One region of the Micromonospora sp. DT62 genome, then DNA from elsewhere that is predicted to be linked to it. Evidence: riboswitches for the same ligand, from Rfam matches in the RefSeq annotation. Region 1 holds a riboswitch; the other holds the start of a gene.
The links. A riboswitch is a leader RNA that binds a small molecule or an ion and turns the genes downstream of it on or off. The one in region 1 is predicted to bind thiamine pyrophosphate.
Positions count from the first base shown of each region.

Region 1 (7,025 bases):
GTCCGGGTGGGTGACCGGTGCGGCGGTTCGGTCGCTGGTCATGGGCGTTCCAGGGTGGGGTGGCGGTCTGGGTGGGTGACCGGTGTGGCGTTCGGTCTGGTCACGGGCGTTCCAGAGTGGGGTGGCGGTCTGGGTGGGTGACCGGTGCGGCGTTCGGTCTGGTCACGGGCGTTCCAGAGTGGGGTGGCGGTCTGGGTGGGTGACCGGTGCGGCGTTCGGTCTGGTCACGGGCGCTCCAGGGTGAGGCGGCGGTCTGCCAGGGCGGCGACGAACTCCGGGTCGTGGGTGACGGCGACCAGGCCGTGCCCGGCGTCGCGCAGCTCGGCGAAGAGGTCCACCAGCTCCAGCCAGGTCCGCCGGTCCTGGCCGAAGGTCGGTTCGTCGCAGACGAGCAGGCGGGGCGCGGTGGCCAGGGCGGTCGCCACGCTCAGCCGCCGCGCCTCCCCGCCGGAGAGGGTGTACGGGTTGGCGGCGGCGAGTTTCGTCAACCGCAGCCGGGACAGCAGGGTCTCGACGGTGGACCGGACCGCCGCCTCGGGCTGGCCGGTGCGGCGCGGGCCGAGCGCCAGCTCGTCGAAGACGGTGTTGGTGACGAACTGGTGCTCTGGATCCTGGAAGACCGAGCCGATCCGGTGGGCCAGTGCCGGGGCGCGCCAGCGGTGCGGGGGAGTGCGGGCGTCGCCACCGGCCAGTGCCGTCGTCGCCGCGATCCGGCCCGTCCCGGGCTTGAGCAGGCCGCCCAGCAGCAGGGCGAGGGTCGACTTGCCGGCCCCGTTGGGCCCGACGACGGCGAGCGCCTCGCCGGCGCGTACCGCCAGGTCGACGGGGGCCAGCCGGGGCGGCAGGCCGAGCCGGTCGGCGGCGACCAGCACGTCGCCGGGGGGCGCGGTCGCGTGGCGGGGCGGTACCGGGCGGCCGGGCACCCAGACGCCCTCGTCGGCGAGCGCGTCGCCGTGCGTACCGAAGACGGCCTCGGGCGTGCCGTCGGCGCGGACGCCGCCGCCGGGTTCGAGCACGACCACCCGGTCGACCAGGGGCAACGCCTCGGCGACGCGGTGTTCGACCAGGATCAGCGTGGTGTCGGCGTCGAGCGCGCCGGCCACCGCCGCCCGGATCAGCGCCGCGCCGGTCGGGTCGAGGTTGGCGGTCGGCTCGTCGAGCAGCAGCAGGCCGGGGCGCAGGGCCAGCACCCCGGCCAGGGCGAGCCGCTGCTGCTCGCCGCCGGAGAGCGCGGCGGTGGGGCGGTCCCGGGGGTACGGGAAACCGACCCGGGTCAGCGCCTCGTCGACGCGGGGCCAGATCTCCCCGGCGGGGATGCCGCGGTTCTCCAACCCGAACGCCACGTCGTCGCCGCTGCGGGCCATCACGAGCTGGGTCTGCGGGTCCTGGAAGACGATGCCGACCCGCTCCCGGCCCTTGCGGGGGTCGAGCCCGTCGATCTCGACGGTGCCCTCCTGCTCGCCCGAGTCCTCGGGCAGCAGCCCGGCCAGCGCGGCGAGCAGCGTGCTCTTGCCGGCCCCGGAGGGCCCCAGCAGCAGTACTCGCTCCCCGGCTTCCACGCGCAGGTCCACCCCGCGCACAGCCCAGGCCCGCCGCCCGGCATGCCGCCACCCGAACCCCCGCAACGTAACCGCCCCCACGCCGCCCCCCTCCTTCCTTGATTCCTGCCCGCCCGCGGGCGTTGATCATGAGGTTGTTGTCGTTCGGCACGGCGTGTCGTGGCAATAACTTCATGATCAACGCGGCCGGGTGGGGGTGGGGTGGGGAGGGGTGGGGGGAGGGGAGGGGGTGGGGTCAGATTGGGGGGCGGTTGCGGGCGGCGGGGAAGCGGTCCAGGGCGCCCGTGGTGGCCAGGGCGCGGGTCAGGGCCCAGCCGCCGGCACCCGCGACGATCGTGGCGCTGACGATGGTGAGCAGGGCGTAGGGGATCCGGTAGCTGCCCAGGGCGTACTCGCTGTTCCAGACGAAGAAGTCGAACAGGGCCGCGCCGAGGCCGGTCAGCGCGCCCGCGATCAGCGCGGTGGGCAGCCGGAACGAGCGGTACCGGAACGCGGCGAAGGCCAGCTCGGCGCCGAGCCCCTGGATCAGGCCCTGGACGATGGTGACGCCGCCCCACTCCGAGCCGAGCAGCGCGGAGACCGTCGCCGCCACCGCCTCGCAGAAGAGCGCCGCGCCGGGCTTGCGGATCACCAGACCGCCGAGGACGGCCGGGACCAGCCACACGCCGTACATGATCGCCTGGCCGGCGGGGAAGAACGCGAACGCCGGGTCGACGGCCCGCCAGAGCAGGCCCCAGGCCCAGAAGATGACGCCGAAGGCCACCGCGATCACGGCCGCGACGACGACGTCGACGGTACGCCACCGGGTGGCGGTGTTGTTGTCTCGCATGATTGCTCCCAGTCCCGAACGAGAACCAGGAGAAGACGCACGCCGCGCCCGGAACGTGCCGGACGTCGACGCGGCTGGAGGTCGACCGAACTCCCTGCGCTGGCATTACCCAGATCAGGTTCGAGGGTCTGCGGGCGGTGCCCGCACTCTCAGCGCTGTGCGCTCCCCTGTCGGATGTGAAGTTGTGGCCCGACGCTAACACCTTTGAAGATCATCGGGCAAAGTGATCTTTCCGCAGCTCACCAGCGCAGTCGATCGACGCCGTCGATTCCGGCCCGGTACTCTCGGGCGGCCATAGGGAATCCGGCAGAGGGACACGTACGTGACATCCGAGGCTGACCGCCGCGCGCCGGACGGGTCGCACGCGGGTGCGGTGGGCGTGGCCGCCCCGGGCGTACGCGAGGGAAAGCCGGCGGCGCCCCGCGGCCCGGACCGGCGGGTCGGGTCGGTGGAGGTCCTCGCCGGCCTGCTGATCCTGCTGGTCGTCTTCCGCGAGCCGCTCGCCCGGGCCCTCTCCGCGCCCCGGTTGCAGACCTGGACCACCGTCTTCGTCTCGGTCATGGTGCAGGCGGTGCCGTTCCTGGTCTTCGGGGTGCTGCTCTCCGCGGTGATCGCCGTCTTCGTGCCCCGGTCGTTCTGGGCCCGGGCGCTGCCGCGTCACCCCGCGCTCGCGGTGCCGGTGGCCAGCGCGGCCGGTGTGGTGCTGCCCGGCTGCGAGTGCGGGGCCGTGCCGATCGCCGGGTCGCTGATCCGGCGCGGGGTCACCCCGGCCGCCGCGTTGGCGTTCCTGCTCGCCGCCCCGGCGATCAACCCGATCGTGCTCACCGCCACCGCCGTGGCCTTCCCGGACGACCCGGCGATGGTCCTCGGCCGGGCCGTCGCGAGCCTGCTCGTGGCGATGGTCATGGGCTGGCTGTGGCTGCGCCTCGGCCGGGCCGACTGGATCCGGCTGCCGCGCCGGCCGGAGCTGGACGGCGGCCCGCGCGGGCGGGCGTTCTGGGGGGCGGTCCGGCACGACGTCACGCACGCCGGCGGCTTCCTGGTCATCGGCGCGGCGGCCGCCGCCACGATCAACGTCGTGGTGCCGGAGCGCTGGTTGCAGACCCTCGCCGACGAGCCGGTGCTCTCGGTGCTCGCGCTGGCCGTGCTCGCCGTGCTGCTCTCCCTCTGCTCCGAGGCGGACGCCTTCGTCGCCGCCTCGCTGTCGCAGTTCTCGCTGACCTCCCGACTGGTCTTCCTGGTGGTGGGGCCGATGGTCGACCTCAAGCTCATCTCGATGCAGGCCGCAGTCTTCGGCCGGCGGTTCGCGCTGCGGTTCGCCCCGACCACCTTCGCGGTGGCCGTCGCGGTGGCCGCCGCGACCGGGGCGGTGCTGCTGTGAACCGGCAGGCGCAGGCGGTCGTCCTGCTGCTGCTCGGCGGCGCGGTGGTCCGGGCCAGCCTCACCGACCTGCACCTGCGCTACGTCAAGGAGGGGCTGCGGCCCTTCCTGATCGCCGCCGGCCTGCTGCTGGTGGCCGCCGCGGTCATGACCCTCTACTACGAGCTGCGCCCGCTCCTGCGGCGCACGCCCGCCGGCCAAAACGACGGCCCGGCCGGTGGGTGGCGGTCCCGGCGCACACCCGGCCCCGACGCTCACGGCGACGGCGACGACGGGCACGAGGGCGACGGCGGGTACGACGGTGACGGCGGGCACGGCGGGCACGACGGCGACGGCGGGCACGGGCATCGCGAGCCGCGGGTCGGCTGGCTGCTGATCCTGCCCGTGCTGGGCCTGCTGCTGGTCGCCCCGCCGGCCCTGGGCTCGTACGCGGCCGGGCAGGCCGGCACCGCCGTCACCACCCGGCAGCAGCCGTCCGACTATCCGCCGCTGCCCGCCGGCGACCCGGTGCGGGTGGCCGTGCTCGACTACGCCTCCCGGGCCCTGTTCGACCGGGGCACCTCGATCGGCGCGCGCCGGGTCCAACTGACCGGCTTCGTCACCACCGGCCCCGACGGCCGGCCGCTGCTGGCCCGGATGGTGCTCTCCTGCTGCGCCGCCGACGGGCGGCCGGTCAAGCTGGGGTTGACCGGCGCGGCCCCCGACGGGCTCGCTGACGACACCTGGATCGAGGTGACGGGCCGCTACAGCGACCGCATCGCCCGCGACCCGGTCAACGACGCCGAGATTCCCTACCTGGACGTGGAGTCCTGGCGGCAGGTGCCCGTCCCCCGGCAACAGTACGAGTGACCCGTGGGCCCGGCAGTCCCGGGCGGCCAGGTGCGGCGCTGGGTAGGCTCACGATCATGCGGATCGAGGCCCGGGGGTTCACGTTCGACGTCCGCGTCGGCGGACCGGAGGGCGGCACGCCCGTCCTGCTGCTGCACGGCTTCCCCCAGCACGGCGGGGAGTTCGACGACGTGGTGCCCGCGCTGCACGCCGCGGGCCTGCGCACGTACGCGCCGGACCAGCGCGGCTACTCGCCGGGCGCGCGGCCCGAGGTGGTCGAGGCGTACCGGCTGCCGGAGCTGGTCGCCGACGCGGTGGGCGTACTCGACGCGCTGGGCGTCGACGCGGCGCACCTGGTGGGGCACGACTGGGGCGCGGTCGTGGCCTGGGCCGTCGCGGCCCACCATCCCGATCGGGTCCGCACGCTGACCGCGGTCTCCGTGCCGCACCCCGCCGCCATGGCGTGGGCGCTGGCCGAGGACACGGGGCAGAAGGCGCGCTCGGCGTACATGACGGTGTTCCGCAAGCCGGGCACGGCGGAGAAGGCGCTGCTGGTGCTGGGCGCGACCGGGCTGCGCCGGATGCTGCACGGGGTCGGCGACGACGCGCGGGTGGCCTCGTACGCGGATCCGATGCGCGAGCCGGGCGCGCTGACCGCCGCCCTGAACTGGTACCGCGCGATGTCCCGCCGGGACCTGGCCGCCACCGGGCCGGTGGCGGTGCCGACCACGTTCGTGTGGAGCGGTCGGGACATCGCGATCGGCCGGACCGCCGCCGAGGCGTGCGCCGAGCACGTGACCGCCGACTACCGCTTCGTCGAGCTGCCCCGGGTCAGCCACTGGATCCCCGACGAGGCGCCCGCCGCGCTGGCCGAGGCGATCCTCGCCCGGGTGCACGACCCGGTCTGACCTTCCCCGCGACGCCGGCCGACGGACGCCGGGCCCACCCTGACGGAGGTACGACATGGACCGAGCAGACACGACGGTGAAGGCCGAGGACTTCCTGGCCGTGGTGACCGCCACGATGCACCGGGTCGCCGAGAGCCAGCGCGAGGCGGTGGGGCGCGCCGCCGACCTGATCGCCGAGGCGGTACGCGCCGACGGCGTGGTCCACGCGTTCGGCACCGGCCACTCCGAGGCGCTGGCCATGGAGATCGCCGGGCGGGCCGGCGGGCTGGTCCCGACGAACCGCATCGCCCTGCGGGACCTGGTGCTGCGCGGCGGCGCCCCGGCCGACGTGCTCGGGCCACTGCTGGAGCGCGACCCGTCGGTGGCGCACCGCCTCTACGAGCTGGCTCCCGTCAGCCCCCGGGACGTCTTCGTGCTCGCCTCCAACTCCGGCGTGAACGGCGCGATGGTGGAGTTCGCGTCGCTGGTCAGGGAGAAGGGCCACGGGCTGGTCGCGATCACCTCGGCGCAGCACTCCGGACAGATGGCCTCGCGCCACCCGTCGGGACGCAAGCTCGCCGACTTCGCCGACGTGGTGCTCGACAACGGCGCCCCGTACGGCGACGCGACGCTGCCCCTGCCCGGCGGGGGCGCGGTCGGCGCGGTCTCGTCGATCACCGCGGCACTGTTGGCGCAGCAGATCACGGTCGAGGTGGTGGCGCGGCTGCTGGCGGCGGGGGAGCGGCCCCCGGTCTACCTGTCAGCCAACATCGCCGGGGGCGACGAGCACAACAACGCCCTCGAGGCCCGGTACGCGGGCCGGATCCGCCGCGGCTCCTGACGCATTGTGGCTACGGTCGGCCGCATGACGATCGACATGGAATCGGCGCGTCAGACAGTGACGTGAGTCGGTTTCGCGCGTCGACGGGTGGGGCATCAGCGATGCTGCCGCCGGCCGCCCCCGCCGGCAGTACCGTCTGACCGGAGGTAGCGCGTGTCCAAGGAAACCGAGAAGCAGCGCTGGCAGCGCAACTTCGCCGACCTGCTCCAGGAGCTTCGGGTCGCCCAGACCGGCGTGCAGATCCTCTTCGCGTTCCTGCTCACCCTGCCGTTCAGCAACGGCTTCACCCGTACGAGTGGCTTCCAGAAGGACGTCTACATCGTCGCGTTGCTGGCCGCGGCCGCCGCCACCGCGATGATCATCTCTCCGGTGGCGTTCCACCGCGCGCTGTTCCGGCAGGGCCGCAAGCCGGAGCTGGTCCGGTTCGCCCACCGGATGGCCAGCGGCGGGCTCGCCTTCATGCTGATCTCGATGGTCAGCGCGGTGCTGCTGATCACCGACTTCGTGCTGGACCGGGGCATCGCCCTGGTGCTCAGCGGCCTCACCGGCCTATGGTTCCTCACCTTCTGGGTGTTCCTGCCGTTCTCCCGCCGCAACTGGGGCGACGACGACGAAGACGACGAGAACGAGCCACGGTCCCTCGGCGACTGACCAAGGTCGACACAACTCGATATTTACCGATCGCTACCCCTGGGTAACGC
Region 1 is NZ_JBNCOB010000028.1:79,276-86,300, forward strand. It holds gene ACPXCB_RS27165 (ABC transporter ATP-binding protein) at 225-1,640, opposite strand; gene ACPXCB_RS27170 (ECF transporter S component) at 1,795-2,388, opposite strand; TPP riboswitch at 2,462-2,567, opposite strand; gene ACPXCB_RS27175 (permease) at 2,768-3,769, shown strand; gene ACPXCB_RS27180 (TIGR03943 family putative permease subunit) at 3,766-4,617, shown strand; gene ACPXCB_RS27185 (alpha/beta fold hydrolase) at 4,674-5,504, shown strand; gene ACPXCB_RS27190 (sugar isomerase domain-containing protein) at 5,560-6,324, shown strand; gene ACPXCB_RS27195 (DUF6328 family protein) at 6,478-6,975, shown strand.

Region 2 (7,025 bases), on a different contig from region 1:
TGTGCTCCTCCTCGGATGCGGACAAGTCGTGACCGAACCGGGCCGGGCTGAAGGGGGCGAGGAGTGGGTCCGCCGCACCCGTGACGACCAGCTCGGCGATCAGGTCGGCGGTGACCGGGGTGAGCACGATGCCGTGCCGGTGGTGTCCGGTGGCGGCGAGCACGCCGGGCCGGCCGGGCAGCGGGCCGAGGATCGGGGCGTTGTCGGGAGTCCCGGGGCGCAGGCCGGCGAGCGTCTCCACCAGGTCGTACTCGGCCAGCTCGGGCAGCAGGTCGACGGCGGCGCGGAGCAGGCGCAGCACCGCCCCGGCGGACACGTCGGTGTCGGAGCGTTCCTCGACGGTCGCGCCCACCACCACCTCCCCGTCGGCGCGGGGCACGAGGTAGACGTGCTCGCCGTCGGCGTACCCCCGGATGACGTGCCGGAAGCCCGGCGCGCCGCCGCCGGGCGCGCGGAGCCGGACCACCTGACCCTTCACCGGCCGCACGGGCAGTCCCGTCAGGGCCGCCGCGCCGCAGCCGGCCGCGACCACGGTGACCGCGGCGTCCACCTCGGACAGGGAGCGCACGGCGGCGGGCACCAGCGTGGCGCCGGCCCGCTCGGCGGCCGTGCGCAGCGCGGGCACGAGCCGGCGCGGGTCGACCTGGTGGTCGGTCGCGGCGAGCGCGCCGCCGCGCACCCGGGGTGCCAGCGCCGGCTCGCGGTCCCGCAGCGCCGAAGGGCGCAGCGGCGTCACCGGCAGCCCGATCCCCTGCTGGTACGCCCACAGCCGGCGCGCCTCGGCCAGGTCGTCGGCGGTCAGCCCGACCATCAGCGTGCCCTCGGTCCGGTAGCCGACGTCCACGCCGGCGGCGGCGGTCAGCTCGGCGGCGAAGGCCGGCCAGCGGGCGGCGGAGGCGGTCAGCAGCCCGGTCAGCTCGTGCTCGCCGAAGTACGCCTCGGCGACCGGGGCGAGCATCCCGGCGGCGACGTGGGATGCGCCGGAGCCCGGGGCGGGATCGTGCACGACGACCCGCAGTCCGCGCTGCGCGCAGCGCCAGGCGATCGCCAGCCCGACCGGTCCCGCCCCCACCACGGCGACGTCCGGCCGGTTCAGCACCCCAGCGCTCCCAGCAGATCCGCCGTCGTCCGGGCGGGATCCGCCGCCCCGGAGAGCGCCCCCACCACCGCCACCCCGTACGCCCCGGCGGCCAGCAGCGCGGGCACCCGCGCGGCGGTCACGCCGCCGATCGCGACGACCGGCACGTCCACGGCGTCGGCGACGGCGCGTACCCCGGCCGGGCCGATCGGCGCCGGCAGCCTCGCCTTGGTGCCGGTGACATAACAGGGGCCCACGCCCAGGTAGCTGGCCCCGGCGGCGACCGCCTCGGCGGCCGTCCCCGGCTCGCGGGCGGTGGCGCCGAGCACGGCGGTCGCGCCGAGCACCCCGTGGGCCGCCCCGACCGGCAGGTCGTCCGCGCCGACGTGCCCACCGGCGGCACCCGCCGCCAGCGCCACGTGCAGCCGGTCGTTCACTAGGCAGGTGACGTCGTACGGGGCACAGAGCGCGACCACCCGGCGGGTCAGGTCGTACGCCTCCCGGTCGGTGGCGTCGTCCTCCACGCGGACCTGCACGACCAGTTCCGCGCGGGCCACCGCAAGGGCGGCCCGCAGCACGGTGAGCGGGTCCCGCCCGGGTCGGGTGTCGGTGATGAGATGCAGTCGCCCGAGGGACGGCACGGCAACACTCCTCCCTGCGCCGGCATTACCCGGATCAGGTTCGACGGTCGGGGGCTCACAGCCCCCCTCTCAGCCCGGTCCACCGGGCTCCCGTGGGTCACTTGCGGGTGTCACCGTACGACGGATCGGCGGATCCGCCAAGATCGGGACGCCGATTTCACATCGACCGCCCGAACCCGAGGGACGGGGCGGCGCGTGACCGTCCCGTCACGCGATGCTGTCCGGATGCCCTCCGCCGCCCGGGTGCCACCCCGCCTGGCCTTCCTGCCGTTCCGGGCCAGCGCCGCGATCGCCGACGGCCTCCTGACCCGCGCCATGCTGCGGGCTTCGGCCTGGCAACGCCTGCTGCCCGACGTGTACGTGCACCGGGACGCGCTGCGCGCTCCTGACCATCGGCTCTGGTGCGATGCGGTGGCCCTGCTTCTGCCCGCTGGCGCTGCGATCGCCGGAACGAGTGCCGCGTACCTGTGGGGCGTCGACCTGTTGGCCCGGGACCCGCCGGTCAGTGTTCTCCTGCCTCGCTCGGCGAGACTGCGTCCGCATCCCCGACTGTCGGTCACCCGTTCACACCTGCCGGAAGGCGACCTGACCTGCTTCGCCGGCCTACCGGTCACCACACCGTTGCGGACGGCGTTCGATCTCGGGCGACAGGCGCCGCGCGCCGAGGCTCTGGTGGCCGTCGACGCACTGCTGCACCGTCGGGTGGTGAGGCTGCCGGCCCTACGGGCCTACGCCGACGCTCGTCGTCGTTGGCCCGGACTGCCGCTGCTGCGGGAGGTGCTGGCGTTGGCCGAGCCCCTGAGCGAGTCTCCGATGGAGACCCGGTTGCGGCTGCTCCTGCTCGACAGCGGCCTGCCCCCACCCACGGCGCAGCACGACGTGCGCGACTCCCGAGGGCGGCTCGCCGGCCGGGTCGATCTGGCATGGCCGACGCTGCGTGTCGCGGTCGAGTACGACGGCGACCACCACCGGGAGCGCGTCCAGTTCCGGCAGGACGTCGCCCGCCTGAACGCGCTGCGCGCGGCCGGCTGGATCGTCCTGCGCTTCACCGCCGGCGACGTGCTCCGGCACCGGAACCGGACGGTACGCCTCGTCACCGCCGCCCTGCGCGAACGCCACACCGCCGTCTGACCCGCCCTCGGTGACAGCCCTGACGTTCCACTCCCAGCAGCGGGCACGTTCGCTCCGGCACCAGCGCCACTACAACGACGAGCGATGCCGACGGGTGGAACACCAAGCACGTCTCCCGGGGTCGGAAGGGTCCGTGGTGTTCCACCCGTGACTGCCCGGGCGGGGTCGACGTGGATCAGAAGGTCGCGCGCAGGGCTTCGAGGTCCTCGTCGGTGGGCTGCCAGGTGCCCGCCGCCGCGTTGGCGCGTACCTGCTCGGGCGTGGTGGCGCCGGCGATCACCGAGGTCACCGCCGGCTGGGCGGCCAGCCCGCCGATCGCCACCTGGAGCATCGACAGCCCCCGCTCGGCGGCGTACGCCTCGATCGCCTCGATGGTGTCCCAGTCGGCGGCGGCGAGGCGCTGGGCGTACCGGCCGCCACCGGCGAGGCGGCTGCCGGCCGGCGGGGCCTCGTTGCGCTTGTACTTGCCGGTGAGCAGCCCGTTGGCGAGCGGGAAGAACGGCAGCAGCCCGAGGCCGAAGCGCTCGCAGGCCGGCACCACCTCGGCCTCGACGCCGCGCTCCAGCAGGCTGTAGTGGTTCTGTGCGCTGATGAACCGGGACCGGCCGTTCGACGAGGCCACCCAGTCGGCGTCGGCGATCTGCCAGCCGGCGAAGTTGGAGTTGCCCAGGTAGCGGACCTTGCCGGCGCGGACGAGGTCGTCGAGCGCGGCGAGCGTCTCGTCGATCGGGGTGCCCGGGTCGGGTTCGTGCATCTGGTACAGGTCGATGTGGTCGGTGCCGAGCCGGCGCAGCGACGCCTCCACCGCCCGGGCGATGTAGCGGCGGGCGCCCCGGGCGCCGAAGTCGGGGCCGTTCATGCCGTTCATGTCCATGCCGAACTTGGTGGCCACCACCACGTCGTCGCGCCGGCCCTTGAGCGCCTGGCCCAGCAGTTCCTCGGAGCCGCCCTGCGGCTCTCCGTAGATGTCGGCGGTGTCGAAGAAGTTGATCCCGGCGTCGAGCGCGGCGTCGACCACCGCCCGGGTGCCGTCGAGGTCGAGCTTGCGGCCGAAGTTGTTGCAGCCGATGCCGACCACGGACACCACGAGCCCGGAGTCGCCCAACCGGCGGTAGGTCATCTCAGTCACGAGATCCACCCTATGCCCGCCGGCCCGGCGCACGTCGCAGACCACGAAGCCCCACCACGACGCACGGGCTGCGAAGTCCACCACGCAGCCGGCGAGGCCGCGCACGGGCCGCGAAGCCGCCCCACATCCCGTGGACCGTGGACCAGTCAGTCGAGCACGTCGGCGACGAGGCGGCGCGCGGCGGCGAGCGTGCCGGCCAGTTCGTCCGGCGTGTGCCCGACCCCGCCCAGCAGCGCCTGCGCCCGCCCGGCGAAGTCGGGTGGCGCGCCCGGCAGCCGCCCGGCGGAGGCGATCATGCCCTTCTCGTTGACCAGCCACCGCCCGGCCCGGGCGTGCAGCACCTGGGCGAGTACGCCGACCACCCGGAACAGGCAGCCGGCCACGTACCCGCTGTCGCCGGCCACGGCGGCCTTGGCCGCGCCGCCGATCAGGAACCGGGCCTCCCAGCCGCCGGCGGTCAGGGCGTCGGCCAGGGCGGGCGGGTACGCGAGCGTCTCCTCCCGCAGCGCGGTCAGCTCACCGGTCGGGTCGCCGAGCACCCGGCAGTACGCCACCTCGCCGGCGTACGCGCACGAGTAGAAGCCGAGCGGGTGCCCGGCCTGCACACCGACCTCGTAGCGGCCGGCCCGGCAGTCGGCCCAGATCCGGTGCACCCGGTCGAGGTCGCCGTAGATCCAGTCGACGGCCGCCCCGCCGATCCGCAGCCATCCGCCACCGTCGACCCAGGGCCCCCAACCGCCGGGCGAGGTCAACTCGACCGCCTCGTCGGCCACCGACGCGGCGACGGCGCGCAGCCCCGGCACGTCCAGCTCGCCCCGGTAGTAGAGGCCGAGGTCCCAGTCGGAGTCGGGCCGGTGCTCGCCCCGGGCCCGGCTGCCGCCGAGCGCGACGGCGACGACGCCGTCGACCGCGCAGAGGCGGTCGGCCAGGTCGGTGGGAATCACGCCACGTCCCAGACCGGCTCCGGTGTCTCCACCACCTCGTTGTCGCCCCGGAAGAGCACGAACCGGTCGAAGGTGCGGGTGAACCAGCGGTCGTGGGTCACCGCCACCACCGTTCCCTCGAACGCGGTCAGCCCAGCCTCCAGCGCCTCCGCCGAGGCCAGGTCGAGGTTGTCGGTGGGCTCGTCGAGCAGCAGCAGCGTCGCGCCGGACAGCTCCAGCAGCAGCACCAGGAAGCGCGCCTGCTGGCCGCCGGAGAGCGTGCCGAAGCGCTGGTCGCCCTGCCCCGCCAGCTCGTACCGGCTCAGCGCCGCCATCGCGGCGTGCCGGTCCATGCCGGTCCGGTGCTCGTCGCCCCGCCAGAGGATCTCGACGAGGGTCTTCGTCATCAGTTCCGGCCGGTCATGGGTCTGCGAGAAGTGCCCGGGGCGCACGCGCGCGCCGAGCCGGGCCACCCCGTCGTGCACCACCGGCGCGAGCGCGGCGGCGCCGTCGACCGGCCCGTTGGCCGGGTCGGGGTCGGTGCCGCCCCGGGCGAGCAGCCGCAGGAAGTGCGACTTGCCCGTGCCGTTGGCGCCGAGCACCGCGACCCGGTCGCCGTACCAGATCTCCAGGTCGAACGGGAAGGTCAGGCCGTCGAGCTCCAGCTGCTCGCAGATCACCGCGCGCTTGCCGGTCCGCCCGCCGGTGAGCTGCATCCGGATGTCCTGGTCCTTCGGCGGTACGGGCGGCGGCCCGGCCTCCTCGAACTTGCGCAACCGGGTCTGCGCGGCCTGGTAGCGCGACGCCAGCCCGTCGTTGTACGCGGCCTTCTGCTTGTACATCAGCATCAGCTCGCGCAGCTTCTGGTGCTCCTCGTCCCACCGCCTGCGCAGCTCGTCGAGGCGGGCGTGCCGGGCCAGCCGGGCGGAGTGCCAGCTCGCGAAGCCGCCCGGGTGTACCCAGGCGCTGCCGCCCTCCACGGCGACCACCCGGTCGGCGGTCTGGGCGAGCAGCTCCCGGTCGTGCGAGACGTAGAGCACCGACTTGGTCGACTCCCGCAGCCGCCCTTCCAGCCACCGTTTGCCGGGCACGTCGAGGAAGTTGTCCGGCTCGTCGAGGAGCAGCACCTCGTCGGGGCCGCGCAGCAGCAGTTCGAGGGCGAAGCGCTTCTGCTGACCGCCGGACAGGGTCCGGACGGGTCGTTCCCGGGCGCTCTCCCAGGACAGGCCGAGCACGATGGTGGCGACCGTGTCGAAGAGCACCTCGGCGTCGTACCCGCCGACCTCTCCCCAGGCCGCGAGCGCGTCCGCGTACGCCAGCTGGGCCTTGCCGGCGGCGGTGCTGTACTTGCCACGGACCTCGGCCGCGCGCATGGCCTCCTCGGTCTCGACCAGCCGGCGGCCGGCGTCGCGCAACGCCGGTGGGGCCAGCGACAGCGCCAGGTCGGCCAGCGTCGACTCGTCGCCGATCATCCCGATGAACTGGCGCATCACGCCCAGCCCGCCGGCGCGCGAGATCGCGCCGGTCTTCATCGGCAGGTCGCCGGCGACCATCCGCAGCAGCGTCGTCTTGCCCGCGCCGTTCGGCCCGACCAGGGCCACCTTGGCGCCCTCCCCGACCCGGAACGACACGTCGGAGTAGAGTTCCCGGCCGTCGGGAAGGATGTGCCCGACCGCTGCCACGTCCACGTATCCCACGTCGGCATCCTGCCCGAGCACGGGCCGGACGGCCCAACCAATTACCGGGTGACCCGCAGCACCCGGTAGCCCTTCTGGCTGGCGTGGCGCCCCGCCTGCCAGCCCTGCTCGACGAGCCAGCGCTGCAACGAGTCCCCGCCGAGATAGCGGGCCACCACCAGCCAGGCCACGCCGTCCGGGGCGAGTCGGGGCAGCCAGCGCAGCAGGATCGCGTGCAGTTCGTCCTTGCCGACGTGGATCGGGGGGTTGGACCAGATCTCGGCGAAGCTCAGGTCGGCGGGTACGTCGTCCGGCGCGGCGACGTGTACCCGGTCGGCCGCGCCGACCCGCGCGGCGTTGGCCGCGGTGAGTTCCCGGGCCCGTTCGTTGACGTCGACGGCCCACACGGTCGCCGTGGGGGCGGAACTGGCGAGTACGCAGGTGATC
Region 2 is NZ_JBNCOB010000016.1:85,180-92,204, reverse strand. It holds gene thiO (glycine oxidase ThiO) at 1-1,099, opposite strand, end outside; gene ACPXCB_RS21260 (thiamine phosphate synthase) at 1,093-1,719, opposite strand; TPP riboswitch at 1,714-1,822, opposite strand; gene ACPXCB_RS21255 (DUF559 domain-containing protein) at 1,945-2,850, shown strand; gene ACPXCB_RS21250 (aldo/keto reductase) at 3,026-3,988, opposite strand; gene ACPXCB_RS21245 (nucleotidyltransferase domain-containing protein) at 4,126-4,923, opposite strand; gene ACPXCB_RS21240 (ABC-F family ATP-binding cassette domain-containing protein) at 4,920-6,599, opposite strand; gene ACPXCB_RS21235 (class I SAM-dependent methyltransferase) at 6,641-7,025, opposite strand, start outside.
Region 2: it holds a riboswitch for thiamine pyrophosphate, as region 1 does, so the genes downstream of both, ACPXCB_RS21260 (thiamine phosphate synthase) here and ACPXCB_RS27170 (ECF transporter S component) in region 1, are expected to answer to the same signal.